3 regions of the Mesorhizobium sp. UC74_2 genome follow, and region 3 is predicted to be linked to each of the others. Evidence: riboswitches for the same ligand, from Rfam matches in the RefSeq annotation. Region 3 holds a riboswitch; each other region holds the start of a gene.

Region 1 (9,537 bases), 200 kb from region 3:
TATTGCTCGCCCCCCTGCGGTTCGACTTCATGATCAACGCGATGGTCATCGCGGTGCTGGTTGCGGTTCCCACCGCCCTGCTCTCCTGCTTCCTCGTGCTCAAGGGCTGGTCGCTGATGGGCGACGCCATCAGCCATGCCGTCTTTCCCGGCGTGGTGCTCGCCTACATCATCGGCCTGCCCTACGCGGTCGGCGCCTTTGCCGCCGGCATGGTCTGTGCGCTCGCCACCGGCTTCCTCAAGGACAACAGCCGCATCAAGCAGGATACGGTGATGGGCATCGTGTTTTCCGGCATGTTCGGGCTTGGGCTGGTGCTCTACGTCAAGATCCAGTCCGAGGTTCATCTCGACCACATCCTGTTCGGCGACATCCTGGGCATCGGACTGCGCGACATCGCCGAAACCGCCGTCATCGCGGCGATAACCGCCGGTATCATCATCTTCAAATGGCGCGATTTTCTGCTGCATGCCTTCGACCCGGCGCAGGCAAGAGCCGTCGGGCTGCGGGTTCAGCTGCTGCACTACGGCCTGCTGTGCCTGATCTCGCTGACGATCGTCGGCGCACTGAAGGCGGTCGGCATCATCCTCGCCATCGCCATGCTGATCGCGCCCGGCGCCATCGCCTTCCTGCTGACCACGCGCTTCAGCGCCATGCTCTGGCTGTCGGTGGTGATCGCGGCCGGGGCCTCGCTGCTGGGCGTCTACCTGTCGTTCTTCATCGACAGCGCCCCAGCGCCGACCATCGTGCTGCTGCTCACCGCACTGTTCGTCGCGGCCTTCCTGTTCGTCACGCTCAAAGCTGTACGGACCCGGTCAACGATAGAGGTGACCGAATGAGCCGGTGACCATCCGCGTCACCTCGCAGCCGTTCGGGTACTATGTCCGGCTCCGCTTCAGGGGCCGCACATAGATCTCGAGCCTGTGGCTGACGATCGCAAAACCATGCTTGCGGGCGATCTCTTCCTGCAGGCGCTCGATCTCCTCGGACTGGAACTCGATCACGCTTCCCGTTTCCACATTGATGAGGTGGTCATGGTGCTCGCGCGGCGTGGTCTCGTAGCGGGCGCGGCCGTCGCCGAACGTATGACGCTCCAGTACCCCCTTCTCGCGCAGCAGGTTGACCGTGCGATAGACGGTGGCAAGCGAAATCGTCGGTTCGATCGCGGTGACGCGGCGGTGCAGTTCGACGACGTCGGGATGATCGCTCGATTCGAACAGGACCTGCATGATGATCCGGCGCGGACCGGTCAGCTTCAGTCCGAACTCCCTGCAGATATCCGCGATGTTTCGTTCCAACCTGTCGGTCTCCCGCCTCACTCCGGTCAAGCATCAAAGCCCTTAGTCCGGACCTTCGGAAGCTTCTAGTCCTATCTCAGTTGCGTCGCATTCACAAAAGCGAGCCACGTCGCCCCGGCCGGGGTTCGACCCAGAAAAGGGAAATCGTATATTGACATAAACATGTCTTTATGTGACTAAGATTGCGACGTCGTTCCTGGAATGAAGAGTGTCGTAATATGTCTTCGGTCGATGAGCTCTTCGGCCCGCTGTCGTCGCGTCCCGACGGCTCGGAAATCCTCGCAGCGCTGAAAGCTGCCGCGCGCGAGCGCATCCTCGTGCTCGACGGCGCGATGGGCACCCAGATCCAGGGTCTCGGCTTCGGCGAGGATCATTTCCGCGGCGACCGCTTCGGCGGCTGCGCCTGCCACCAGCAAGGCAACAACGACCTGCTGATCCTGTCCCAGCCCAAGGCCATCGAGGATATCCACTACGCCTATGCCAGGGCCGGCGCCGACATCGTCGAGACCAACACCTTCTCCTCCACGTCGATCGCGCAGGCCGACTACGGCATGGAGGACATGGTCTATGAGTTGAACCGCGATGGCGCGCGACTGGTGCGGCGCGCCTTGCGCAGGGCCGAGCAGGAAGACGGCCGGCGCCGTTTCGTCGCCGGCGCGCTCGGGCCGACCAACCGCACCGCGTCGATCTCGCCAGACGTCAACAATCCGGGCTATCGCGCCGTCACCTTCGACGACCTGCGCCTCGCCTATGGCGAGCAGTTGCGCGGGCTGATCGACGGCGGCGCCGACATCATCCTGATCGAGACCATCTTCGACACGCTCAACGCCAAGGCCGCGATCTTCGCCTGCGAGGAGATTTATGCCGAAAAAGGCGTCCGGCTGCCGATCATGATCTCCGGCACGATCACCGACCTTTCCGGCCGCACGCTATCCGGCCAGACGCCGACGGCCTTCTGGCATTCCGTGCGGCATGCCCAGCCTTTCACGATCGGCCTGAACTGCGCGCTTGGTGCCGCCGCCATGCGTCCGCACCTTGCAGAACTGTCTTCGGTGGCCGAGACCTTCACCTGCGCCTATCCGAATGCCGGCCTGCCGAACGCATTCGGCCAGTATGACGAGAGCCCCGAATTCATGGCCGGCCAGGTCGAGTACTTCGCGCGCGAAGGGCTGGTCAATGTGGTCGGCGGCTGCTGCGGCTCGACACCGGAACATATCGCGGCGATCGCCGACGCGGTTTCCAGGCACGCCCCGCGCGGGCTGCCGAAACGGTCGCCGCAGATGCGCCTGTCCGGCCTCGAACCCTTCACCCTCACAAGGGACATTCCCTTCGTCAATGTCGGCGAACGCACCAACGTCACCGGCTCGGCCAAGTTCAGGAAGCTGATCACCGCCGGCGACTACGCGGCGGCGCTCGACGTCGCCCGCGACCAGGTCGCCAATGGTGCGCAGGTCATCGACATCAACATGGACGAGGGCCTGATCGATTCGCAGAAGGCGATGGTCGAGTACCTCAACCTAGTCGCCGCGGAACCCGACATCGCGCGCGTGCCGGTGATGATCGATTCCTCGAAATGGGATGTCATCGAAGCCGGCCTGAAATGCGTGCAGGGCAAGGCCATCGTCAATTCGATCTCGATGAAGGAAGGCGAAGCGGCCTTCCTGCATCATGCCAGGCTGTGCCGCATGTATGGCGCCGCCGTCGTGGTGATGGCGTTCGACGAGGTCGGCCAGGCCGACACCCGGGCGCGCAAGGTCGAGATCTGCACACGAGCCTACAAGCTGCTGACGGAACAGGCCGGCTTCGCACCGGAGGACATCATCTTCGATCCGAACGTCTTCGCGGTCGCCACCGGCATCGAGGAGCACGACAATTACGGCGTCGACTTCATCGAGGCGACGGGAGAAATCATCGCAACGCTGCCGCATGTCCATATCTCCGGCGGCATCTCCAACCTGTCCTTCTCGTTCCGCGGCAACGAGCCGGTGCGGGAGGCCATGCATGCGGTGTTCCTCTACCACGCCATCCAGCGCGGCATGGACATGGGTATCGTCAATGCCGGGCAGCTCGCCGTCTATGAATCGATCGATCCCGAGCTGCGCGAGGCCTGCGAGGATGTGGTGCTCAACCGCCAGCCCAAGGCCGGTGGCACCGCGACCGAACGCATGCTCGAGATCGCCGAGCGCTACAAGGGCACGGCCGGCAAGGAAACCAGGGAGAAGGACCTGGCCTGGCGCGAGTGGCCGGTCGAACAGCGGATCTCGCATGCGCTGGTCAACGGCATCACCGAATTCATCGATGCCGACACGGACGAGGCACGGCTGAACGCCGAGCGCCCCCTGCATGTCATCGAAGGCCCGTTGATGGCCGGCATGAATGTCGTCGGGGACCTGTTTGGCGCGGGAAAGATGTTCCTGCCACAGGTGGTTAAGTCGGCCCGCGTGATGAAACAGGCCGTCGCGGGCCTGCTGCCGCACATGGAGGCCGAGAAGCTCGCCAATGCCGCCGCAGGCATCGACAATGGCGAACGCCAGAGCGCCGGCAAGATCCTGATGGCCACTGTGAAAGGCGACGTCCACGACATCGGCAAGAACATCGTCGGCGTGGTCCTCGCCTGCAACAACTACGAGATCATCGATCTCGGCGTCATGGTGCCGGCGGCCAGGATCCTCGAAACCGCGCGCAACGAAAAGGTCGATGTGATCGGCCTTTCCGGCCTGATCACCCCGTCGCTGGACGAGATGGTGCATATGGCCTCGGAAATGGAGCGCGAAGGCTTCGACATCCCGCTGCTGATCGGCGGGGCAACGACGAGCCGCGTCCACACCGCGGTCAAGATCCATCCGCGCTACCAGAAGGGACAGGCCGTCTACGTCACCGACGCCAGCCGCGCGGTCGGCGTCGTCTCCAGCCTGCTCTCGCCCGATATGAAGGCCGGCTATGTCGAGACCATCCAGGCCGAGTATCGCAAGGTGACCGAGGCGCATGAGCGCTCGGAACGGGACAAGCAGCGCCTGCCGCTGGCCAAGGCGCGCGCCAATGCCCACAAGGTCGACTGGGCCGGCTACCAGCCGCCGAAACCTTCATTCCTCGGGACCAGGGTGTTCGAAAGCTGGGACCTGGCCGACTCGCCCGCTACATCGACTGGACGCCGTTCTTCCAGACCTGGGAATTGAAGGGGCGCTATCCCAGGATCCTCGAAGACGAAAAGCAGGGGCCGGCGGCACGGCAACTGTTCGACGACGCGCAGGCGATGCTGAAGAAGATCATCGACGAGAAGTGGTTCGCGCCGAAAGCCGTCCTCGGCTTCTGGCCCGCCAATACCACAGGCGATGATATCAAGCTGTTTGCCGACGAAGCCCGGGACACCGAGCTCGCCACCTTCTTCACGCTGCGCCAGCAACTGACCAAGCGCGACGGCAAGCCGAATGTCGCGCTTTCCGATTTCGTCGCCCCCCGCGAGAGCGGCAGGCCCGACTATATCGGCGGCTTCGTCGTGACGGCCGGCATCGAGGAGGTCGCGATCGCCGAGCGCTTCGAGCGCGCCAATGACGACTACAATTCGATCCTGGTCAAGGCGCTGGCGGATCGCTTCGCCGAAGCCTTCGCGGAGCGTCTGCACGAGAAGGTGCGCAAGGAATATTGGGGCTACGCTGCCGATGAAGACCTCGCGCCAGACGACCTGATCGGCGAGCCCTATCGCGGCATCCGCCCTGCCCCCGGCTATCCAGCCCAGCCCGACCACACCGAGAAGGTGACGCTGTTCAACCTGCTCAAGGCGGAAGAGCGGATTGGCGTGCGCCTGACCGAGAGCATGGCGATGTGGCCCGGCTCGTCGGTATCCGGCCTCTATCTCACCCAGCCCGAAAGCTACTATTTCGGCGTCGCCAAGGTCGAGCGCGATCAGGTCGAGGATTATGCCGCGCGCAAGGACATGGCCGTCGCCGATGTCGAGCGCTGGCTTGGACCGATCCTTAACTATGTGCCCTCGCCGATAGCCGAGGCCGCTGAGTAATTCCGCCCTGTCGTCTTTGCACTGCGCCGATGTCGCTTTCGTCATCGCACCGGCACGGCGTCCGTGATCAGATCACCATGTTCAAGGTGCTCTCCGGCGAACCACGCCGGAGGGATAATTGGGAAGCCGGTTTGATGCCGGCGCTGCCCCCGCAACGGTAGCGAAGCTTCTGTCTCGACGACAGACCACTGGGCGAAGGCCTGGGAAGGTGTCGAGACGGTCCCGCAAGGACAGCTTCGGAGCCCGGAAACCAGCCGTGGACTTTTTGGAACTCGACTGATCGCGGTGGGCGGTCAAGAGGCAGAAAGCCGTGCGCCGGTCCAAGACCGTCAAGTACGGCCATCTACCCTCCATCACCACCAGTTCAGTCCTTTGACGAGGACAGGACATGGACGCACGTCATGAAATGCTGAAGCTCATTCGCGCGAGGCGCGATGGCTTCTCGCTGGAACAGCCCTTCTACACCGATCCGGATTTCTTCAAGCTCGACATGGAGCTGATCTGGTATCGCGACTGGCTGTTCGTCGGGCATGATTGCGAGATCGCCAAGCCCGGCAGTTTCTTCACCGTCCAGATCGGCGCCTATCCGATCGTCCTGGTGCGCGACCGCGAGAACAGGATCCGTGCCTTCCACAATTCCTGCCGCCATCGCGGCAGCCGCGTCTGCACCGCCGACAAAGGCACCTCCGCGCGCCTGGTCTGCCCTTACCATCAGTGGACCTACGACCTCGACGGCAAGCTGCTGTTTGCCCGGCAGATGGCCGAAGGCTTTGATCGCAACGACTACGGCCTGAAGCCGGTCGCCTGCGAAAGCGCCGGCGGCTACATCTTCGTCTGCCTGGCCGACCAGCCGGCGGAGTTTGCGCCCTTCCGCCAGATGATGGAGCCCTACTTCCTGCCGCATCGCCTGGCCGACGCCAAGATCGCCTTCGAGAGCACCATCGTCGAGAAGGGCAACTGGAAGCTGGTCTGGGAAAACAACCGCGAATGCTACCATTGCGCGGGCAACCATCCGGAGCTCTGCAAGACCTTCCCGGAAGCCCCGACCGTCACCGGCGTCAACGGTGTCGAGGATGACCCCGAGCTGCTGGAACACTGGGCACGCTGCGAAGCATCGGGACTGCCGTCGCGTTTCGTCATCGATACGGCCGGTCAATACCGCACGACACGCGCGCCGCTGCTGCCGCACGCGGTGAGCTACACCATGACCGGCCAGCGCGCCGTGCAGCGCAACCTGTCCGACGCCGTTGCCACCGACCGCATCGGCACCCTGATGCTCTACCACTATCCGACGACGTGGAATCACATACTGGGCGACCACGCGGTGACGTTCCGCGTTCTTCCCATCAGCGCCACCGAGACGGCGGTGACAACCAAATGGCTGGTGCACAAGGATGCCGTCGAGGGCATCGACTACGACCTCCAGAACCTGATCCACGTCTGGACGCTGACCAATGACGAGGACCGCCGCATCGTCGAGGAGAATGCCTTCGGCATCAACTCGCCGGCCTATCAGCCGGGACCCTATTCCGAGCTGCATGAAGGCGGCGTGATCCAGTTCGTCGAATGGTATGCGCGCTTCATGGAGCCTCGGCTGACCGAAGGTGAAAGACCCGCGCTGCGCAGCGTCGCTTGAGGCCACTGCGATGAACGCCATGACGGGTGTCCACCTCTATCGCCATCTCGACGAGATGACGCCATGGAACGACCGCCTCCAGGTGCTGGAAGTGGCCGGCATCGTCGACGAAGCGCCGGAGGTGAAGACCTTCACCTTCCGCTCGGACGCGCAGACCTGGTTCCGCTACAAACCGGGCCAGTTCATCACGCTGGAGCTGCCGACGGCCGATGGTCCGCTGATGCGCACCTATACGCTGGCCTCGTCGCCATCGCGGCCGTTCTCGATCTCCATCACCGTCAAGGCGCAGGCCGGCAGCATCGGCACGCGCTGGATGTTCGACAACCTCAAGCGCGGATCGCGCATCAAGGCACGCGGCCCAGCAGGCGATTTCTCGCATCACAACCACGCCGCCGGGAAGTATCTTTTCATTTCGGCGGGCTCCGGCATCACCCCGATGATGTCGATGCTGCGCTGGCTGAACGACTGCGCGCCATGGACGGACATCGCCTTCGTCAACTGCGCCAGGCGGCCCGAAGAGATCATCTTCCGCAAGGAGCTGGAACTTCTCGGCGCCAACATGCCCGGCCTGTCGCTCGGTTTCATGATCGAGGAGCGGTCGAGCCGCGAAAGCTGGTTCGGCCATATGGGGCGGATCGACGCCGTCAGGCTGCCGCTTCTGTCGCCCGACTTCCACGAGCGCGAAGTGTTCTGCTGCGGACCCGATCCATTCATGCGTGCCGTGCGCACCATGCTGGAGGCGACCGGCTTCGACATGGCGCACTACCACCAGGAGAGTTTCGGCGCCCCCCCCGTGGAGGTCCCGCCCCCGGCCACCACCGAGGCAGGAGCAGTTGTGCCCGCTGAGGCGACGGTGCCGGTCCGTTTCGCCAGTTCCAATGTCGATGGCCAATGTGTGCCCGGCCAGACGGTGCTACAGGCGGCACGCGCCAGCGGCGTCCGCATCTCGGCGGCCTGCGAGTTCGGTCTCTGCGGCACCTGCCGCGTCAGGAAGGTCTCAGGCGACGTGGAGATGAACCACAATGGCGGCATCCTCGATGAGGAGATCGCCGAGGGATACATCCTCGCCTGCTGCTCAAAGCCACTCACCGCGTTGGAGATCGAGGCATGACCACCCGCGACGACGCAAGAATTGTCGCGGCGCGACCGCGAAAGGTCGACGGCAGGACGATGGCGGCGATCTCGCCGCTGCCGCCACCGGAAGAAGTCTTCGCCGACTGGCTGATGTCCGTGCCGCCAGGCATCTGCCTCGAGATTGCCGCGCAGCGGCAGATCGAACTGATCGACCGTCGCGGCTCCCTTCATCCCGATGTCGCGGTGCTGCGCAGCCTTCTGGCAACTGTCGCCTGTTCCGACGACTGGCCGAGACCCGTTCCCAATCTTTGAAGATCAGACCCGCGCCAGCCCTCCCAAGCCAACGATGAGTAGCCAGCAATGAGCATCGTGCATCTTCACCAATCAGCCGCCGACGACGCCATAGGCGACCTGATCGCGACGCACCGGCCAGGCCACGGCCTGGCCCGGCCGTTCTACATGGATCCGGCGATCTTCGAGCGCGACATGGAGCGCCTGTTTCGCCGGCACTGGCATTGCCTGGCGCATGCCAGCGTCATCCCCAACCCCGGCGACTTCGAGCTGTTCCGACTCGGCGACGAGCAGATCATCCTGACACGGGTGGCCGATGGCACGATCCACGCCATGCTCAACGTGTGCCGGCATCGCGGCGCCGAGGTCTGCACCAAGCCCAAGGGCAATGCGCGGTTCTTCGTCTGCCCCTACCATGCCTGGACCTACGCCAATGACGGCTCACTGCGCGCCGCGCGGCTGATGCCGAAGGATTTCGACCGCAACGAGCACGGTCTCAAGAAGCTGCATGTTCGTGTCGCGTCGGGACTCGTCTTCATCAGCTTCGCCGAGACGCCGCTCGACTTCGATCCGATCGAGCAGGCGCTGCGGACCAGTTGCGGCCAGTATGGCTGGGGCGAAGCGAAGGTGGCGCATCGCGAACTCTATCCGCTGCAGGCCAACTGGAAGCTGGCCGTCGAAAATTACGTCGAGTGTTATCACTGCGGACCGGCACATCCCGAATATTCCCAGACCCATGCGCTGGAGCAGCCGCTCGAGATGATCGAGAAGCTCAACCAGACGATGGAGGCGCGGACTTGCGCGCTGGGCATCGAGGTCGTCAGCGGCGATCGCTGGCAGAACTCGGCAATGGGGCAGGAGGCGATCCACACCTTCCGCTATGCGCTCTACGACGGCGTCTCCACCGGCAGCCAGGACGGCAAGCCGATTGCGCCGCTGATGGGACGGTTCGCCGAATATGACGGTGGCGTCACCTCGATCCATCTCGGCGGCACCACATTCCTCGTCTGCTACCCCGATCATGGCATGATCTACCGCTTCATTCCGAAGACCGCCGATACATGCGAGATGGAGCTGATCTGGCTCGTGCGCGGCGACGCCGAGGAAGGCCGCGACTACGACCTGGAAAAGCTGACCTGGCTCTGGAAGGTCACCACCGAGGAGGACAAGAAGATCATCGAGCACACCGCGCGTGGCGTGCGCTCGCACTATTTCGTGCCCGGCCC
Region 2 (9,537 bases), 1.8 Mb from region 3:
TCGACCGCGCGGGTGATGGCGCGATCGGCGCGCTTGCCGAGATAGGATGTCAGTTTCTTGCCGAAATCGCGCAGGCCAAGATAGGTCTTGCCCGAGCCGAGACGCGCCAGATAGGCGCTCATGGCCCCGGTCGGCGGGGCGATCGACATGTCGTTGTCATTCAGGATGACGATGAGGCGCGCATCGAGAGCGCCGGCGTTGTTCAGCGCCTCGAAGGCCATTCCGGCCGACATCGCCCCATCGCCAATGACAGCGATGACGTTGTTCTTGCCGCCAGAGAGATCGCGCGCCACGGCCATGCCGAGACCAGCCGAAATCGATGTGGAGGAATGGGCGGCACCGAACGGATCGTATTCGCTTTCGGTACGCCGCGTAAAACCGGAAAGCCCGTTCTCCTGGCGGAGCGTACGAATACGGTCGCGCCTGCCGGTCAGGATCTTGTGCGGATAGGCCTGGTGGCCGACGTCCCAGATAATCCTGTCTTCCGGCGTGTCGAAAACGTAGTGCAGTGCCACGGTGAGTTCGACGACGCCGAGACCTGCCCCGAGATGTCCGCCGGTCTGCGAAACGGCATCGATCAGTTCCGTGCGCAGCTCTTCCGCGAGCTGCGGCAGGTCACTTTCGGAAAGCTTCTTCATATCCGCAGGAATGCGGACCTTGTCGAGAAGCGGCGTTTGGGGTCTGGCGATCAATGGCTGGCCCGCTCGAGCTCACGTTCAAGAATATTCAAAAAATCGAATAGGCCTCCGACCAACGAAAGTAAATGTGCCGCAATGACACGCTCACTTGTCAGGCAGCGGAATGAACTCCTTTTCATCGCCCGGAACGATATCGAACCGGCCAGTCTTCCATTCCTGCTTGGCCTGTTCGATGCGTTCTTTCGATGAGGAAACGAAATTCCACCAGATGTAGCGTGGAGACCCCAGCGAAGCGCCACCGAACAGCATGAAATGCGCACCCAATTCCGACGAAACGATGATCTCGTCGCCAGGACGAAACACCAGAAGACGGTTTTCGGGGAAACTGTCGCCGGAAATGGAGACGAACCCGTCGAGCACATAGATGGCACGCTCCTCGGCGTCGGCGGCAATGCGGTACCTTGCACCAGGTTCGAGCCGAATATCGGCATACAGCGTGTCGTGATAGGTGGTCACCGGTGCGCGGCGGCCCTCCAGCTCGCCGATGATGAGGCGGCCCGACACGCCCTCGGCACCGAACTCCGGCAACTCGGCGTTGGCGGTGTTTTCGAAGACAGGCGCCATTTCCTCCTGCCTGTCAGGCAGCGCGATCCATGTCTGCAGGCCGGACATCGACATCGGCGCGCCGCGCATTTCCTCCGGCGTGCGCTCGGAATGGACGATGCCACGCCCTGCCGTCATCAGATTCACGTCACCGGGCGAGATGACCATCTCGGTGCCGAGCGAATCGCGGTGCCTGATCTTGCCGTCGAACAGATAGGTGACTGTCGAGAGACCGATATGCGGATGCGGGCGTACGTCCAGCGCCTTGCCGGCGCGCAGGATGGCCGGTCCCATGCGGTCGAAGAAGATAAAAGGACCGACCAACCGTCGCCTTGCGGTAGGCAGGGCACGGCGCACCTCGAAACCGCCTATGTCCTTTGCGTTGGGCACCACCATCAACTCGATGGCGTCGCAGGAAAAGGCATCACCGGGTTCGGGGTCGTTTCCGGGAAAGAAGCTCATCGGGCCGGCTCCATCTGCTGATGACTTGCAGATGGAACTTATACCCCCGTCTCCCCGGGGCAAACCGGCGATGCGGCGACGATGCGTTCACCGATCGGTCAGTCTCGGATGCTTGTGCACTCAGATGGAGAGGAGCGTGATCGCGCCGACGATCAGGGCGCAATAGGTGCCAGCCATTCCCGGTGCGCTCAACGGTGTCCTGGCCGTCATGATGCCAGCAAAGTGCAAGAACCGACCGGCGATCAGCAGTCCACCGATCGTCCACAAAACGACCGGCGGCGCCTGCCGGTATTCGGCGATGGCGAGCACGATCAAAGCCAGAGGCACATATTCGGTGAAATTGCCCTGCGCCCGAATGCGGCGCATCAGCGTCGGGTCTTCGCTGAAGCCGAGACGCACACCCACCTTCTTGCGGCGCAGACTGACCGCAATACTCAAGGCTACCAGCGAAAGAGCTGCCAACGCAGCGACGATGGACGTAACCGGAAGCATTTCCCCCTCCAACGAACGTTTTCGCGAGCTAACCATTTTTTACTTGCAAATTGCAAGTTAGAAAATCATATTGAACCCATGACGAAGTTCCGCACCGGCTGCCCAATTGCCTCGGCACTCGACATCATCGGTGACAAGTGGTCGCTCGTGATCATCCGCTCGATGGTGGTGGGAGCGACCAGCTATTCCGACTTCCTGGCGATGGCCGAAAAGATCGCGACGAACATCCTGGCCGAGCGACTGCATCGACTGGAGGGGGCCGGCCTGATCCGACAGACACAGGCGCGGCAAGGTGCAACCCGCGGCGCGTACGCTCTGACGGCCAAAGGCGCGGCGCTTATTCCCGCCCTGCAGGCGCTCGCACGGTGGGGTGAAGAAGAGTTGCCCGAGCGCTGGACGCCGCCGGAACGGTTCTATGCCGCCCGACCCGTAGATTTCGACAAGCCGTCGGTGGCCCCCTCGGCGTCCTGATCGGCAACATAGCGGCCTGTGCGACCGGAGCGATCACGGCACGACCAGAGCGTTTCCGGTTTTCGGAATGCGGGAACGCTCTAATTTTTTCTCAATTTCAGACGGAAAACCGCTACGCACTTTTCCTTAAACTGCCCTAGGCGGGCACCGGCTTGGGCCCAAAGCGCTCAGCCGACTTGGCGCGGGCTTTTGCCGCCACCTCCTCGCGGTTGCGCGGCGGCTGGGTCGTCTCAAGGACGACAAGCAGCTCATGCGCGGCATTGGCGATGGTGCGCACGGCGTTGTCGAAGGCTTCCTTGTTGCGCATGGAGGGCTTGTTGGAGCCACTGATCTTGCGCACGAACTGCAGCGCCGCCTCGTGAATTTCGGTATCGGTCGCCGGCGGTTCGAAGTTAAACAGCGGCTTGATGTTGCGACACATGGATATCTCTCCCGTTTGATATATCCGGCGTTGCCCCTCGTTCCCGTTAGTGGCCTCTCAGGCTCCTAGTCCCCGTCCAGCGGCTCGGTACCGACCGGCTTGCCGTCACGGGCGAGCCTGATCTTCTCCACCTTGTCCTCGGCGGCCTTGAGCAGGCGATCGCAATGCGCCTTCAGCGCCTCGCCCCGTTCATATATGCGAATCGACTGGTCGAGCGGCACGTCGCCGCGTTCGAGATCGTCGACGATCTTCTCTAACGCATCCAGCGCCTGCTCGAAGCTCATCGCCTTGACGTCCTGGTTCGCTTCCTCAGCCATGGCTCATCCTTTCATCAGGCGGCCGACATGCGCTGCGACCGAAAATGCCAATCCGTGCAGGTCGTAGCCGCCTTCCAGCAAACTGACCAGCCTGTTTGAACTATGACGGCGGGCGCGATCCATCAACTGCCCGGTCGCCCAGTCGAAATCATCCTCGACAAGGTTGATCTCGGCCAACGGGTCACGATGGTGCGCGTCGAAACCGGCCGAGATGATCACAAGGTCCGGCGCGAAAGAATCGATCGCCGGCAGGACACGCGTGTTGAACGCCTCACGAAAGATATCGCTACCCGTCGCCGGCGCCAGCGGCGCATTGACGATGTTGCCGGCGCCAGTCTCGTTTCTGGCGCCGGTGCCAGGATAAAGAGGCATCTGGTGCGTCGAGCAATAGAGCACCGATGGGTCGTCCCAGAAGATGTCCTGCGTGCCGTTGCCGTGATGAACGTCCCAGTCGACGATGGCGACACGCTCGACGCCGTGCTTTTCCTGTGCGTAGCGAGCGGCAATCGCAGCCGTATTGAACAGGCAGAAACCCATGGCGGTGGTTTTCTCGGCATGATGGCCGGGCGGACGCGCGGCCACGAAGACATTGTCGGCCTTGCCGGTGAAAACGTCGTCCACGGCGGCATTGGCGGCGCCGATGGCGGTCAGCGCCGCCTGCCAGGTTTTCGGGACTCGCCACCGTGTCGGAATCGATGACGGCAATACCTTCCTGCGGAATCGCCCTGCGGACGCGCTCGACGAAATCCTTTGGATGGCAATAGAGAACAGTCGTCTCGTCGCCCATCGGCGCCTCGTGCCTGTCGAGGGCGGCAAAGACCTCGTCGTCCAGAATCCGCTCGATAGCGCGCAGCCTGTCCGGTCGCTCCGGATGCCCGGCGGGCGTGATGTGTTCCAGAAAAATCGGATGGGTGTAGAGACGGGTCGTCATGGCGCCACCTTATCAGCAATGGAGATGATGGCCACGCGACAAGCATGAGAGCGTTTCCGTTTTCAACGGAAACGCGGAAACGCTCCAACTTTTGTTTTAACGCGATTCCGGACGCAAAACCGTTGCGCGTTTGCTGGAATTGCTCATCCTGCTGGGGAAAAGGCGTCATCCGACGTCGACATCAGGGCTGTCCTTGCCCGCGAACTCGGCTAGGTTAGCCGCACTGTCAGGTGCCTGCCGCAAGGCGGGAGAATCGGGAACACGGTGAAAATCCGTGGCGTGCCCAACGCTGTGAGGGGGGATCGCTCGGCAAGAGCCACTGTCCGCGCAAGGACGGGAAGGCGCCGGCAAGCGGGACGAACCCGAGCCAGAAGACCGGCCAGGCAGAAATGGTCATCCGCATGGACGGGTGGATGACGCTGTTTCGATCGCAAGGGAAACGCGATGAACACCGTCCGCAACCATACATGCCATACCTCCGGAGATCTTGCCTTCGAGGATTTTGAGCGTGAGGCCATCTATCGCGCCATCTTCACGCGTCGCGACGTGCGCAGCCATTTCCGGCCCGACCCGATCGACGACGCTGTGCTTGCCCGCCTGCTTACGGCTGCGCACCACGCACCGTCCGTAGGCTTCATGCAACCCTGGAACTTCATCGTCATCCGGGACCAGAAACGGCGCGCGGCGGTGCGCGATCTGTTCCTGACAGCCCGAGCCCAGGAACTGCCGCATATCGCGGAGGATCGGCAGGCGCTTTACCGCAAGCTCAAGCTGGAAGGCATCTGCGAAAGCGCGCTCAATCTCTGCATCACCTGCGATCGCTCGCGCAGCGAGAACTCGCCGCTCGGGCGCTGGCACAATCCGCAAATGGATCTCTTCAGCACGGTATGCGCGGTACAGAATTTCTGGCTGGCGGCACGGGCCGAAGGGATTGGCGTCGGCTGGGTGAGCATCCTGAACGCCGAAGCGCTCAGAGACCTGCTCGACATCCCGGATCATGTCGTGCCTGTCGCCTATCTTTGCGTCGGGCACGTCTCGGAATTCGCCACCCGACCCGACCTTGAACGCAATGGCTGGGGCTCGCGCCTGCCGCTCTGCGACCTCGTCATGAGCGAGACCTATGCCGGTGCCGGCGAGGATGTGCTGAAAGCCGCGGCCAACGCGATCGCGGGCAGAGGATGAGAAGTCAGGCAGCAGTCTTGCCGTCCACCAGCAAACCTTCCATGAGCGCGCGAAACGCATTAACCGCCTTTGTCGATATGGCGGCAGGATCATCGGAGTTTGCAATCCACTGCGCAGCATAGAGCGAGGCGCCGCTGATCAGCCGTGCCATCGCTTCAGGATCGATGTCGCGGCGAATAACCCCATCTTCCTTCAGCGCTGCAAGGTTCTTGGTTACCGACAGGATACAGGCGTTGGCATTGGGCCATTGCGCCGGATCACCAAGGACAGCGGGGCCATCACACAGCACGATGCGCTGGACTTCCGGATCGAGCGCCATTTCGACATAGCCGATGTTTTCGTCCATGAAACCCTGCCAGCGCGTCTCGGCCTTGGCGGAGACAGCATTGAGACGCGCCGCCATTTCGCAGTCGATCTGGGCGATCACGGCTTCGAAAAGCCCCTTCTTGTCGCCGAAATGATGATAAAGCGCGCCACGCGTCAGCCCCGCTTCGGCGGTGAAATCATCCATCGATGCGTTCGCGTAACCGACTGTCGCAAAGGCCCGCCGCGCAGAGGCAATCAGTTTCGCACGCGTCTCGGCGATCATTTCGCTGCGGGGTTTATGAGCTGTCCTCATTGGTGTTTCCTTTGCCGCTTCTGCTTTTCACATACGTCGCGTATATTTTTTTACATACACGACGTATATTAATTGACATACGTGACGTATGCAATTATCTCATTCGCATACGCCACGTATGTAAGTGGCGCACCCTCAAAATTCAGGAGTGCTCCCATGCGCAATCCTTATGGTGAAATCTTCAGAGTCCCCGGGGCCAAGGGCTTCGCAGCCGCCGCCTTTTTTGCGCGGCTGCCTATCGCCATGGCTCCCATCGGTATTGTCGCGATGCTGTCCCAGGCGCGCGGCGAGTATTGGCTGGCCGGTGCTGTATCGGCCACCTTCGCCTTGACCAACGCTTTTGCCGCCCCACAGATCTCGCGATGGATCGACCGGCTCGGCCAGACTGCCGTGGCCGCCCCGACCACGGTCATCTCCGTCATCGCCTTCCTCACACTGCTCGCGGCCACCCATTATGACTGGCCGAGCTGGACCCTGTTCGTTTCGGCGTTCCTGGCCGCGGCGATGCCCAGCGTGCCGGCCATGGTGCGTGCGCGCTGGACGGAAAAATTCCGCGATCGTCCCGAGCTCAACACGGCCTTTGCCTTCGAGTCGGTCGCCGACGAACTGGTCTATATTGCCGGCGCCTCGCTTTCGGTAGGCCTCAGTGTGGCGCTGTTCCCGGAAGCCGGCATGCTGGTGAGCACGCTTCTGCTGGCTTTCGGCATGGCCGCCTTCATCCTGCAACGATCCAGTGAGCCCAAGGTCCGGCAGCCGGAGCATGGCAGCAATGGTTCCGCGATCATGCTGCGTCCCGTCCAGATCATCACGCTGGCCCTCATCTTCGTCGGTGCGATCTTCGCCACCGCAGAGGTGAGCTCGGTGGCCATCACCAAGGAGCTCGGCCAGCCGACCGCCGCCAGCCTGGTCATCGGTGTCTATGCCGCCGGCTCCTTTGTCGTCGGCCTCATCATCGGTGCGCTGAACCTCCAGGCCCCGAAACAGCGGCTGCTCGCTCTTTCGATTGCCATCGTCGCCTTGACCACCTTGCCACTGCTCGTCGCCGACACCGTCCCCCTGCTGGCACTCGCAGTCTTCGCCAGCGGCGTGGCGATCTCGCCCACCTTCATCATGGCCTTCGGCCTGATCGAACGGCGCGTGCCCGAGGCCATGCTGACCGAGGGCATCACCTGGGTGATGACCGGCATCGGCATCGGCATGGCACTGGGGGCGTTCGTGGCAGGCTGGGTGGTCGACAATTACGGAGCGCAGAACGGCTTCTGGGTTTCCGTGGCCGCCGGGACGATCTCTTTCGTGATCGTCCTCCTTGGCCAGAAGACACTCGCCGGCGAGACAGACAGCGAATTGTCGCAGGTTGCCCCGCAAACAGCGAAATGATGGTCGCACTTCCAGAAAAGCCCGGACAGGACCAACGAGCCGCCTTCCCAGGCGGCTCGACTGTCTTTGAAATCTCAACTATCTGCGAGCCCCGGGGACTTTGATGCGTAATCCATACAGTGAAATTTTCCAGGCGCCCGGCGCCAAGGCGTTTTCCGCGGCCGGCTTCGTTGCCCGCTTCCCGCTTTCCATGGTCACGCTGGGCATCGTGACGATGCTGTCCGAGACACACGGCGAATACTGGCTTGCCGGTGCGGTCTCCGCCACTTTCGCGCTGGCAAGCGGCCTGATCGCGCCGCAGGTGTCGCGACTTGTCGACCGGCACGGCCAGCGCCGTGTTCTTGTACCAGCGACACTGATCGCTGTTTCGGCGCTGATCGGTCTAATGGTGGCAACCCATCTGAAGGCACCAAACTGGACGCTGTTCGTTTTCGCGATCCTCAGCGGCGCGATACCGAGCTTCAGTTCCTTCGTCAGGGCGCGCTGGACCGAGCTCTATCGCGGCACCTCGAAATTGCATACGGCATTTGCCTTTGAATCCGTCGTCGACGAAGTCCTGTTCATGATCGGTCCGATCCTGGCGATCGGACTCAGCGTCACGGTCTTCCCGGAAGCCGGGCCGTTGGCCGCCACCTTATTCCTTCTCGTCGGCAGCCTCCTGTTTGCCGCCCAGAGATCTACCGAACCCCCAATCCATGAGCCGGAACGCAGCGGCGGTCGCTCCGTCATCCGCCTCGGTTCGCTGCAGATCATCGTCGTGACCTTGGCATCCATCGGCGCGATCTTCGGCACGGCCGAAGTAGCCGCCGTTGCTTTCGCGGAAGCGCAAGGCCACAAGGCAGCTGCCAGTCTCGCTCTGTCGGCCTATGCGGCAGGCTCGCTCGTCGCCGGCCTTGCCTTCGGCATGCTGAAACTCAGGATGCCACTTGCCCGCCAATTGCTGATCACGATAGTGCTGGCCGCGCTGACCACACTGCCGCTCCTCATGGTAGGCACAATCACCATGCTTTCTCTGGTGTTTTTCGTCGCTGGCGTTGCCGTTTCGCCAACCATCATCACCTCGATGGCACTCGTGGAAAAACTCGTGCCTTCCTCCAAGCTCACGGAAGGCATGACCTGGGCGATTACCGGCATTGGCATCGGCATGGCCGCAGGTTCAGCGGCCGCCGGCTGGGTGATAGACACTTATGGGCCGACCAGTGGCTTCCTGTTTTCGATCGCGGCTGGTGTTCTCGCCTTGATTGTCGCGTTGGCCGGGCAAGGCAATCTGCAGCGATCCGTGCGCGACACCAGAGCACCGGCGATGGCTTGAACGGCTCCGGTACGAAACGAAATGGGCGCCAAGCGGCGCCCATTTCGTTTCACAGACAAGCTTTGCGTCCAGAGGGCGCGCGACATCGTAGAGCGTTTCCGTTTTACGCAATTCCAGACGGAAAACCGCTACGCAGTTTTCCTGGAATTGGCCTAGAGGATTTCGGTTTTGGCGATACGGATGCCGAAACCCTCAAGGCCGACATAGTGCCGCTCGCGCGAGGCGATCAGATTGATCGAGGAGATGCCGAGATCCTTGAGAATCTGTGCACCGAGGCCGATCTCGCGCCATTCGTTCTCGCGGCGGCGTGCTTCCTCGTGATCCTCGCGGTCACTACCGCCCTGCCGGTTGCGGCCGCCATGGCTACCGACACCGGTGGACCCTTCGCGCAGATAAACGATGACACCACGCTTGCGCTCTCCGAGCGTCTTCATGATGTCATCGAGCACGGTACGGGTACCGAATACGTCCGTCGTGACATCCTCCAGATGCAACCGCACCGGCACTTCCTCGCCGTCGCGGATGTCACCATAGACGATCGCCAGGTGGTGCATCGCTTCCCAGGGCAAGGAATAGGCGATCGCCGTCGCCTTGCCGCCGGGCGTGTCGATATCGGAACAGGCGACACGCTCGACCAGCGTTTCCTTGCGCTGACGGTAGGCGATGAGGTCCGCCACCGAAACCTGCTTCAGCCCGTGCTCCTCGGCGAAGG
Region 3 (9,537 bases):
GATTCCGTGAGTCCGATCAGGGCCTTGGGAGAAAGTCCTCCAGCAACCGGGTTGAGGCGCACCAAAAGCCCGTCGCCGGTCTGCATCGGCGTCGACAAGGCGGGGCAGGCACCGCGGCGCTGGAAGGCGTTCATTCCGCCGCCTCCGCTCCCTTTGGCTCATGGCCTTGGGCTTTAGCGATCAAAGCAGCAAGGTCGTCGTCGACCGAATTGCGCAGTGGGTGCCACAGGCCGCGCCGCCGGGCCGACTGGAAGCGCTCGGCGATGAATTTGACAGCGCGAGGGTTCTCGGCCAGCAGAAATGCCCGTACCTCGTCGTCGCCGAGGTAGGCATCGTGCACGGCACCGATCAGATTGCCGGCAATGGCATGGGTGGTCTCGGCGAAGCCGATCAGGCGATCGACCGTCTCGGCGAATTCCGACGCACCGCGCGGGCCGTGCCGCATCTGGCCCTCGATGAAGCGGCGGTTGATGGCGCGGGCCCGCACCACGCGTGTCACCGCCTCCGATACCGAGCGTGGCTTGGGTTTTGCGGGATCGGTCGTGTCGAGAACGATGACGTCCGCACTTTTACCGAGCGCGGCAAGCGCCGCGGAGAAGCCGCCAATGAAAGCGACGTCGGCCGAACCCTCGAGGATGTCGCGACCCGGATCGTCGCCCGTGTGGACAAGCAGATCAGCCTCGGCGATGCGCCCCGCAAAGGCGCCGGGCGCGGCGGAGCCTTCACCTTCAGCCCCGCCATAGGCATGCGAGGCGGCTTCGAGATAGGCGCGGCCAAGTTCCTCGCGACGATCCCATTCGCCGCTGGCAAGCATCGCCTCCAGCCCGGCGCCATAGGTGCCCGGCGAGGAGCCGAAAATGCGCGGTTCGACCCGGCCTGCTGCACGCGTTGCCGCCGCAAGCGGGTTTTCGCTGTCGTCCTCGTCACGCTGGGCGACTGCGCGTGCCGCCGCATCGATCAGGGCGATCTGGGTGGGGAACATGTCGCGAAACAGGCCCGATATGCGCCAGGTGACATCGACACGCGGCCGCCCAAGCGTGGCTGGCGGCAGCACTTCGATACCTATAACGCGACCAGTGGCGGCATCCCATTGCGGCCGGCAACCCATCAGCGCGAGCCCCTGCGCAATTTCCTCGCCGCCGGTGCGTAAGGATGCGGAGCCCCAGAGGTCGATGACCAGGGCCCGCGGCCAGTCGCCATGACCTTGCATGTAGCTGACCACGATTTCGTCGGCTGCCGCCTTGCCGAGATCGAATGCGGTCGGCGTTGGCATGGTACGCGGATCGGCGGTGAACAGGTTGCGCCCGGTCGGCAGGACATCGCTGCGGCCACGAGCAGGCGCGCCCGCTGGGCCCGCAGTGACGTGGCGGCCATTGAGCGCCGCGAGCAACGCCGTCTTTTCGTTGGCCGCGCTTTGCAGGCGCAGCGGATCTGCTTCGCCCTCCGGAGCACGACCATAAACGTGCAGGCCGTCCTTGACCGCGAAATCCTTGAGATCGCACAGCCAGGCATCGATGCGGCGTAGCGCTTCGTCGGGCGCATCGGTTTTGGCGACGCCGGCTTCCGAGGCAAGGCCGGTTTTAGCCGCGGTTTCGACAATCAGCCTGGCCAGCCGGTCGCGCCGGCGGCGGTCGAGCCCGTCGGCCTGCGCGTATTCATCGACGAGACGCTCCAGTTCCTGCTGGTGGTCGTCCAGGCCTGCGCCGGTCAATGGGGGTGGCAGATGACCGAGTGTGACTGCCGCGATGCGACGCTTGGCCTGCGCCGCCTCGCCTGGGTTGGAGACGATGAAAGGATAGATCACCGGCAACGCGCCGGTGACGATTTCTGGGAAACAGTTCGAGCCCAGGGCAACCGTCTTGCCGGGCAGCCATTCCAGCGTGCCATGTGCGCCGACATGGATGATCGCGTGCACGCCAAGCGATTTCTGCAGCCACAGGCCGAAGGCGACCAGTTCGTGGCGCGGTGGCAGCGTCGGGTCGTGATAGTCGGCGCGCCGGTCGGCGGAGCGGCCACGATCCGGAGCCAGAGCTACGGTAACGTTACCGAAGCTGGCGGCGCGGAAAGGAAAATCGGTTGACGAAGCTTTGCCCCATGCATCGACCACCGCCTGGCGCGCGTCGATCGGCAGATTTTCGGAGAGCGTTGCGTAGTCCTCGGCATCAAGATGTTCGCCACCTTGTTCCAGGAGGTCGAGCAAAGCGCGCGCGGATTCAGGAATCTTCTCAACCGTGTAACCGTCTTCCTTAAGGTCGTGCAGCATGGAGAGCACGGAAGAGGGCACGTCGAGGCCAACAGCGTATCCGGTGCGTCCGGGCGCGCTGGGATAATCGGGGATGAGGATGACGACGCGTCTCTCAGCGGGTTCCGCCTGCTGCAGCCGGATATGAGCCACAATGCGGTCGGCGACGCGCTCGACGCGATCGGGTTCAGGCCTGTTGGCGAAAGGTCGGAAGGCAAGCGCCGAATCGGCCGCCACTTCGGCCTTGAAGGAAACCGCGCCGGCGAGGATGCGGCCGTCCAGCTCCGGCAGCACCACATGCATGGCAAGATCGGCCGGTGCCAGGCCACGCTGGTTGGTCTCCCAGGCGTCGCGGCGTGTCGTGGCGACGATGACCTGGAACACCGGCACCCCGGCACGGTCGAACAAGGTTTCGGCTCCCGGTTCCGCGCCGGAAGCGAATGCGGTGGCTGTGACGATGGCTGCCGGGTTCAGAGCGCCGAGTGTCTTTTCCACGAAACCCAGCGAGGCCTGGTCCTTCAGACTGGGCACGAAGATGGGTACGGCCGTGATACCGCGCACCTCCAGAGCTCCGGCCAGGGCATCGATGGGGGCGGCATCGGCCGCGAGCAGCATCGAACGATAGAAGAGGATGGGGACGGCCGGTTTGCCGGCGACGATCGGAGGAAGCGCGTCCACGACACCAACGCCGGGTTGATAGAAACCTGCCTTGGGCAGTTCGACAGGCGGGAGAACAGCGCGATCGTGGCCGCAAAGCCCAGCCAGTCGGCTGACCAGCGCAGACATGTTGGCCGGTCCACCCTGGCGGAAATAGGCAAGCAGGGTTTCCAGTTCGTCCGCGGGCAGGGTGGAAGCTTCGGTGAGGCGCGCATCCTCGTCGTGGGATTCGCCGGGCAGCAGCGCCAGCTTGATTCCCCTGGCGCGGGCTGTTGCCGCAAGCTGGTCGCAGCCGTAGCGCCACCAGTCGTAGCCGCCCAGGATACGCACCAGGATCACCTTGGCGTGCTGCGCAACGCTGTCGATCCACAGATCGACGGACATCGGGTGGCGAAGGTCGCGCAATGCCGCCAGCCGCATCGAGGGCAGGGCGGCGGCATCCGCCTGCCAGCCGGACGCCAATCCGGCCAGATCGCTGTCGGTGAAAGACAGCGCCACCATCTCCGCCGGCTGCTGGCGCAAGTCTACCGGCTCGGCGATATCGTCGAGCGAGGCGGAGGTGGTGGTCAGGATATGCAAGGTTTATCCCACCAGGATCTTCTCGATGGCCGGGCGGTCGAGACCCTTGAGGCCAATCACCACCAGCCGCGAGCGACGGTCGTCGTCTGCCGTCCAGGCGCGATCATAGTAGTGGTTCACACGCGGTCCAACCGCCTGCAGCAGGAGCCGCATCGGCTTGGCATCGACTTCGACGAACCCCTTCACGCGCAGCACATTCTCCTTGTCCGCGGCTTCCGCGACACGGCGAGCGAGATCATCCGGGTTGGCAACTGCAGGAATCTCGACGACGAAGGTGTCGAAGTCGTCATGCTCATGGTCGCCCATGCCGTCATGGTGGCTCTTGCGGTTTTCGATATCGTCCTCGACGGCAAGACCGAGGCCGAGCAGCACGGACGGATCGACCTTGCCCTGTGCGGTCGGCACCACCTTGACCGCGCGGCCAACATGCTCGCTGAGAACGGCATTGGCGCGGGCAGCACCGGCCGCATCCAGCAGGTCGTTCTTGGAGAGGATGATCAGGTCGGCGCAGGCGACCTGATCTTCAAACACCTCCTCGACCGGATCGTCGTGGTCGAGTGAATCGTCGGCGGCACGCTGCGCGGCGAGCGCGTCCATGTCCGAGGCGACGCGACCTTCAGCCAGAGCCGGGCCGTCGACCACGGCGACGACGCCGTCGACGGTCACGCGGTTTTTCACAGTCGGCCACTGGAAGGCCTGCACCAGTGGCTTCGGCAGCGCGAGGCCGGACGTCTCGATCAGGATGTGGTCGACTTTCGGCGTGCGTGCCAGGATCTGGTCGAGCGCCGGTACGAAATCGTCGGCGACCGTGCAGCAGATGCAGCCATTGGCGAGTTCGACGATGTTCTCCTCCGGGCAGCTTTCAACGCCGCAGCCCTTGAGGATCTCGCCGTCGACGCCGACGTCACCGAATTCGTTGACGATGAGGGCCAGCCGCTTGCCCTTTGCGTTCTCGAGGATATTGCGGATCAGCGTCGTTTTGCCAGCGCCGAGGAAGCCGGTGACGACGGTGCAAGGTACGCGGGAAACGGAAGCGGTCATATCTGGTCCTTCAACACAGCGAGGGGAGGGATACGCGCGACGAGGCCGCGCTTGAGGGAATCGGGACGGCCACGCCATGGGATGAGACCATCCTGCGACGTTGCGAAAAGCTCTGCGCCAGTCACGAGGTCGGAACCTGATTCAACCGTCAGGTCGCCGAAGACGTAGCTCCAGCAATCGTTGCGCAGCAGTGCTGCTGAGAGGCGGCGCTTGCAGTTACCCAGGCATTCGACCGAGCGCACTTGAATGGTCTGGTTGCCCCGGGCGGCAGTCCTCGTGGCTTCGGCCAGCAGCGTGCCGGCACGAGGATGGGCATCCGAACCGCTCTCGTCCCGACAGGACGAGCAGACGATGATGGTGACGGGGGCGGTTTCGACATCCGCCGTCACACTCGTCGTCCCGGCCGAGAAACTATCGCTGCGATCCAAATCAGGCTCCTTGCCCGGGACACCCGCCAGGCGTTGGGATTCTTGGTTTGACGGCAGGTCTCCTGGCTTGCGGGTCGCTGCCTCGGTGCCGCCTTCCCGGGAAATCCCAGTGGCTATCGGCCTTGGCTCGTCGCTCACAGTTGCGGGGACAGCCGCGGACTTGAAGCTTTGCCTCGCACCGCATTCCCTCTTCGCTCCTCCCGGTGAAGGGAGGAGACCGTCTTTGCCGGATTTAGGCTTGGGCAGGCGGCGCTGTCAACGCGCCGCAACGGCGGATCGCGTCGCAAGCGTGATGGTGCGGTTGGGCCACCGAGCCGACATCACGCCACGACGCAATCACGTTCCCGACTTTGAATGTGCAGATTGGCTGCCAGGAAGTCGATGAAAAGTCGTGTCTTTGCGAGTGGCAGGCGAGCTGCTGGCCAGACGATGTGGACTGGAATCGCGGGCTGCTCGAAGCCCTCCAGAATCACCTCGACGGTGTTGCTGTCGACGAGATCCTGGATTTGCCAGAGTGGCACGCGGCCGATGCCGAGGCCAATGGCAACCGCCGCGTGGCTGGCGGCCGCGTTGTCGAGATGCAGCCGTCCGCCAACTTTCACGCTCAATGGCTTGCCGCCTTCCTGGAATTGCCAGGCGCCGGCATCACGATCGGTGTTGCGGAAGATACATTGATGTTCGGCGAGTTCGCGTGGGTGGCGTGGCCGTCCGTGTTTGCCGAAATAGGATGGCGCGCCGAAGACGACCCGGCGCATGACGCCGAGCCGGCGCGCCTTCAAGTCGGAATCCGCCAGTTCGCCAATGCGGATGGCAAGGTCGAGCCCTTCCTGGGCTAGGTCGACGAAGCGGTTCGACAGGCTGAGTTCTACTTCGAGCTTGGGGTGCATTTCCATGAAACGTGCGACGATGGGGATGAGATAACTGGGCCCCAGCAGTTCCGGTCCGCCAATCCTGAGCAGTCCGGTTGGCTCTGCGCTGCGGTTGCCAGCTTGTATCCTGGCTTCGACAATTTCCAGAAGCGCCGGTTTCACCCGCTGGTAGAAGTCATATCCCGCCTCGGTGGGCTGCGCCTTGTGGGTCGTGCGGTGCACGAGTTCGACGCCCACACTTCCTTCAAGGGCTGCCAGTGAACGGCTGACCGCCTGGAGAGAACGGCCGAGATGACGGGCAGCTGCCGACAGGTTGCCGCGTTCGACGATCGCCAGGAACGCCTCGACATCACCAAACCGATCCATAATGGTTCTCCGATTTTCGAGAGACCATATCACGAATTGACCATCTACCAATCGGCTGTCGATAGATCGATGTTCCGGCAAGTGGTTCCAACATGTCAGGAAAATCGATGTCTGATCCGAACAGGAAAACCGTACTCGTGGTGGGCGCTTCCGGCCGCAGCGGTGGCTATGTCGCGGCGGAACTTGCCCGGCGCGGTGTCATCGTGCGGGCGCTGGTGCGCAACGAGGTCGCCGCGCGCGCGGCACGCGACAATGGCGCGTTGGAAATCGTGGATGGCGATCTGCGCGATGCCGAAAGTCTCGACGGCGCGCTCAAGGGGGTTCATGGGGTCTATCATGTCGGCCCGCCCTTTGTTGCGGACGAACCGGCACTCGGCATTGCCATGGTTGATGCGGCGAAACGCGCGGGAATTGGCAAGTTCGTGTTTTCGTCCGTCATCCATCCGGCTAACGGACTGGCCAATCATGCCAGCAAACTGCCGGTGGAGGAGGCGTTGCTGCGTTCCAATCTGGACTACACCATCCTGTACCCGGCGACGCTGTTCCAGAACATCGCCCCGGCATGGCAGGCCGTGGTTCGTGATGGTGTCTTCGCGGAACCCTTTTCGAACACGGCGCGGCTGGCGCGTGTCGATTACCGCGACGTCGCTGAAGTGGTGGCCAAGGCGTTGACAGGCGATCAGCTTGCCTATGGCTCTTTCGAGCTTGCAGCCGATGGGATGCACAACCGCATCGAGATCGCCGCCTTGATGGGCGCCTTGCTTGGACGCGCGATCGAACCGGTGGAACTCAGCTTCGAGGCATGGGCGGCAGCCGCCAAACCGCCTTTCGAAGGCGAGGCGCTGGCTCAACTGGCACGCGTATTTGAATCCTATACGGCGTTCGGCTCTGCCGGAAACAGCCTGACCCTGCGCGCCATTCTCGGACGCGAGCCCAGTACGCTGAGGCAATATTTCGAAGAACTCGCGGCTATCAATACGGACGCTCTCCTGCGGGCCTGATACAGATTGTGCGAGCTCGTGACCTGCTCCACCTAAGGGCTCGGGTGTCGCCAGACCAACTGAAGGATCTGGTCGACGGTCTTTTCGACCGGTGCGCTGGAATCAATCTCGTGGTCGGCCGACTCCCGAAGCAGCGGTTCGATCATTGCGATCAATTCGCCAATCCTGCGTCGTTCCTCATCGACATGACCGTATCCGCCCGGCGCTCGCGCGGACACGCGTTGCATAACCGTATCGATCGGCACAGAGAGCAGGACGATCGTGTCGATCAGCGGGAAAAGCTCGTCCATGTTCTCGGCACAGCCGCTGATGAAGAGTGCCTCGTCACGTGGTCGGGAAAGCAGCACGCGAACCTTGTCGAGCTGCCACACCCAATCCTTGCCGTCTCCGGGCGTCAGTGTGTCGCCAGGAGCGGCTTCGATCCAGTGTGACCACTCCGGCGTATCAAGGTCGTAGGCGGCATGGCCACGTGCAGCCAGTTCCCGGATCGTGGCCGATTTGCCGGTTCCGGACATGCCGGTGATCAAGACGCGTTTCATGCGGGTGCTCGAACGGCTGGCGGTTCAGAGATGAAGTGCGAGACGCTTGCGCATATAGACCGTGGTGCCTTCCATGTATGGCTCCCGTTCGGTGATGACGTAACCCAGGCGCTCATAGAGTGCGATGTTGGCTTCGAACGCGGCGTTGGTCAGCAGCCGGGTTTCGTTGTGGCCTGCCTGGCGAGCCATTTCTTCGGCATGATGGAGCAGCACTTTGCCGAGCCCTTTTCCTTGCTGAGCCGGCAAGACACAGACGTTCTCGATCCAGAGATGATCGTTTTCCTGGACGGTCTCTATCAAGCCGGCGATCTCGATGCCCAGGTAGAGCAGCGTGAACTGGTGCTTTTGCAGGGCCTCGTCATAGTCGGCTTTCATCGGACTCGGTTCGCGGCCGATCACCGGGATCCATTTCGAGTAGGCCGCGCGCACGATGTCGCGGACCAAAGCCACGTCTGCCGGAGTTGCAGCTCGAAATTGCGCAGCAGGTTCGTGCGGCATGGGGCAGTCTTTCGGTTGGCCGTTGGGCATTCGAAGATTCGGAGACGTGACGAGAGTGACACTGCCTCGCTGCTGGTCGCCAGCCGCCAGACAGAAATTTTGTCTGGCCATGTCGGAATGCGAAACGCTGCTTCGTCTTATTGTCAGCGTTACCGAAAACGCATGAGACAACCAACGGAGACCCCTATGTTCCGCGCATTGCTAGTTGCCGCTGCCTTTGTTCTCGCCAGTCCCGCCTTTGCCGGGACCGAACCCGCCGGCGATCGTGTCGAGGTCAACGGCATGCAGATGTATTACGAAGTATCGGGCGCGGGCGAACCGCTGGTCGTCCTGCACGGCGCCTACATGAACATCCCCTCGATGGGCGAGATCATCCCGATGCTGGCCAAGACCCACAAGGTCTATGCGCTGGAGTTCCAGGGACATGGCCGCACAACCGACATCGACCGGCCGATCACCTATCCCAATCTCGCCGACGATGTCGCCGGCTTCATGGACAAGGTGGGGCTCAAGAAGGCGGATGTCTTCGGCTACTCGATGGGCGCGGCAGCAGGCCTGCAACTCGCCATCCGCCATCCTGAAAAGGTCAACAGACTGGTTGCCGCATCCGTCGCCTATGATGCCAAGGGCTGGCAGCCCGAATTCACCGCCTTCGTCCCGCAGATGAACGTCGAGATGTTCGTCAACATGCCTTTCGCCGCCGAATACAAGAAGCTTGCCGCCAATCCGGACGGGTTCCCCGCTCTGGTTGCCAAGCTGATCCAGCTCGAAAAGGAGCCGATGGCGTGGGAGGCCGACGTGAAGGCGCTGAAGATGCCGGTGCTGGTCATCAGCGGTGACGCGGATGTGGCTACGCTCGAACACTCGGTTGCGCTGTTCCGGCTGCTTGGCGGCGGCGCCATGGGCGACATGGGCAAGCCGCTTGCCGCTTCGCGTCTTGCCGTCATGCCGGCAACGTCGCACACGGCAGTCATTACCCAGCCGGCGCTGCTCTCCGCCTTCACCGAACCCTTCCTGAAGGGCGAGACACCCAAGGGCATGTTCCAGTAGGCCGGATAGAGTGTGGCAGATGAGGAGGCGCTGCGGCGCCTCCTTTGCTTATTGTCAGGCCGCCCTTGCGGTCATGGCAATATCGGCGAGCGCCGGGCCGAGATCGCCAGCAGGCGTTATCTCGATACGTTCAAGGCCAAGCCAGTCTTGCATCAGCTTCAGTTCTTCGAACAGTTGGGCCGCGGTTTCCGGTGGCGCGCTGGGTTCGGCATAGGCCGCATGGACCCGCAGCACGCTGGCAGGCCGGTCGGCCTTGAGGTCGATGCG

What was found. Region 3 has a riboswitch for cobalamin ahead of ACFJIU_RS07840 (DUF1636 family protein). Riboswitches for the same ligand answer to the same signal wherever they lie in the genome.
Region 1: it holds a riboswitch for cobalamin, as region 3 does, so the genes downstream of both, ACFJIU_RS06705 (aromatic ring-hydroxylating dioxygenase subunit alpha) here and ACFJIU_RS07840 (DUF1636 family protein) in region 3, are expected to answer to the same signal.
Region 2: it holds a riboswitch for cobalamin, as region 3 does, so the genes downstream of both, bluB (5,6-dimethylbenzimidazole synthase) here and ACFJIU_RS07840 (DUF1636 family protein) in region 3, are expected to answer to the same signal.

What each region holds. Positions count from the first base shown of each region.
Region 1 is NZ_CP170562.1:1,419,207-1,428,743, reverse strand. It holds gene ACFJIU_RS06720 (metal ABC transporter permease) at 1-836, shown strand, start outside; gene ACFJIU_RS06715 (Fur family transcriptional regulator) at 876-1,295, opposite strand; partial or broken gene metH (methionine synthase) at 1,514-5,310, shown strand; cobalamin riboswitch at 5,378-5,584, shown strand; gene ACFJIU_RS06705 (aromatic ring-hydroxylating dioxygenase subunit alpha) at 5,699-6,946, shown strand; gene ACFJIU_RS06700 (2Fe-2S iron-sulfur cluster-binding protein) at 6,966-8,057, shown strand; gene ACFJIU_RS06695 (hypothetical protein) at 8,054-8,332, shown strand; gene ACFJIU_RS06690 (aromatic ring-hydroxylating dioxygenase subunit alpha) at 8,381-9,537, shown strand, end outside.
Region 2 is NZ_CP170562.1:3,378,743-3,388,279, forward strand. It holds gene dxs (1-deoxy-D-xylulose-5-phosphate synthase) at 1-638, opposite strand, end outside; gene ACFJIU_RS16440 (pirin family protein) at 783-1,703, opposite strand; gene ACFJIU_RS16445 (MAPEG family protein) at 1,824-2,195, opposite strand; gene ACFJIU_RS16450 (winged helix-turn-helix transcriptional regulator) at 2,274-2,666, shown strand; gene ACFJIU_RS16455 (DUF2277 domain-containing protein) at 2,803-3,087, opposite strand; gene ACFJIU_RS16460 (exodeoxyribonuclease VII small subunit) at 3,153-3,404, opposite strand; partial or broken gene ACFJIU_RS16465 (histone deacetylase family protein) at 3,408-4,335, opposite strand; cobalamin riboswitch at 4,547-4,734, shown strand; gene bluB (5,6-dimethylbenzimidazole synthase) at 4,780-5,517, shown strand; gene ACFJIU_RS16475 (TetR/AcrR family transcriptional regulator) at 5,522-6,136, opposite strand; gene ACFJIU_RS16480 (MFS transporter) at 6,293-7,513, shown strand; gene ACFJIU_RS16485 (MFS transporter) at 7,617-8,825, shown strand; gene ribB (3,4-dihydroxy-2-butanone-4-phosphate synthase) at 8,978-9,537, opposite strand, start outside.
Region 3 is NZ_CP170562.1:1,621,572-1,631,108, forward strand. It holds gene cobG (precorrin-3B synthase) at 1-134, opposite strand, end outside; gene cobN (cobaltochelatase subunit CobN) at 131-3,478, opposite strand; gene cobW (cobalamin biosynthesis protein CobW) at 3,482-4,519, opposite strand; gene ACFJIU_RS07840 (DUF1636 family protein) at 4,516-4,947, opposite strand; cobalamin riboswitch at 4,982-5,184, opposite strand; gene ACFJIU_RS07845 (LysR family transcriptional regulator) at 5,268-6,182, opposite strand; gene ACFJIU_RS07850 (NmrA family NAD(P)-binding protein) at 6,290-7,183, shown strand; gene ACFJIU_RS07855 (shikimate kinase) at 7,216-7,722, opposite strand; gene ACFJIU_RS07860 (GNAT family N-acetyltransferase) at 7,747-8,220, opposite strand; gene ACFJIU_RS07865 (alpha/beta fold hydrolase) at 8,407-9,270, shown strand; gene ACFJIU_RS07870 (winged helix-turn-helix domain-containing protein) at 9,325-9,537, opposite strand, start outside.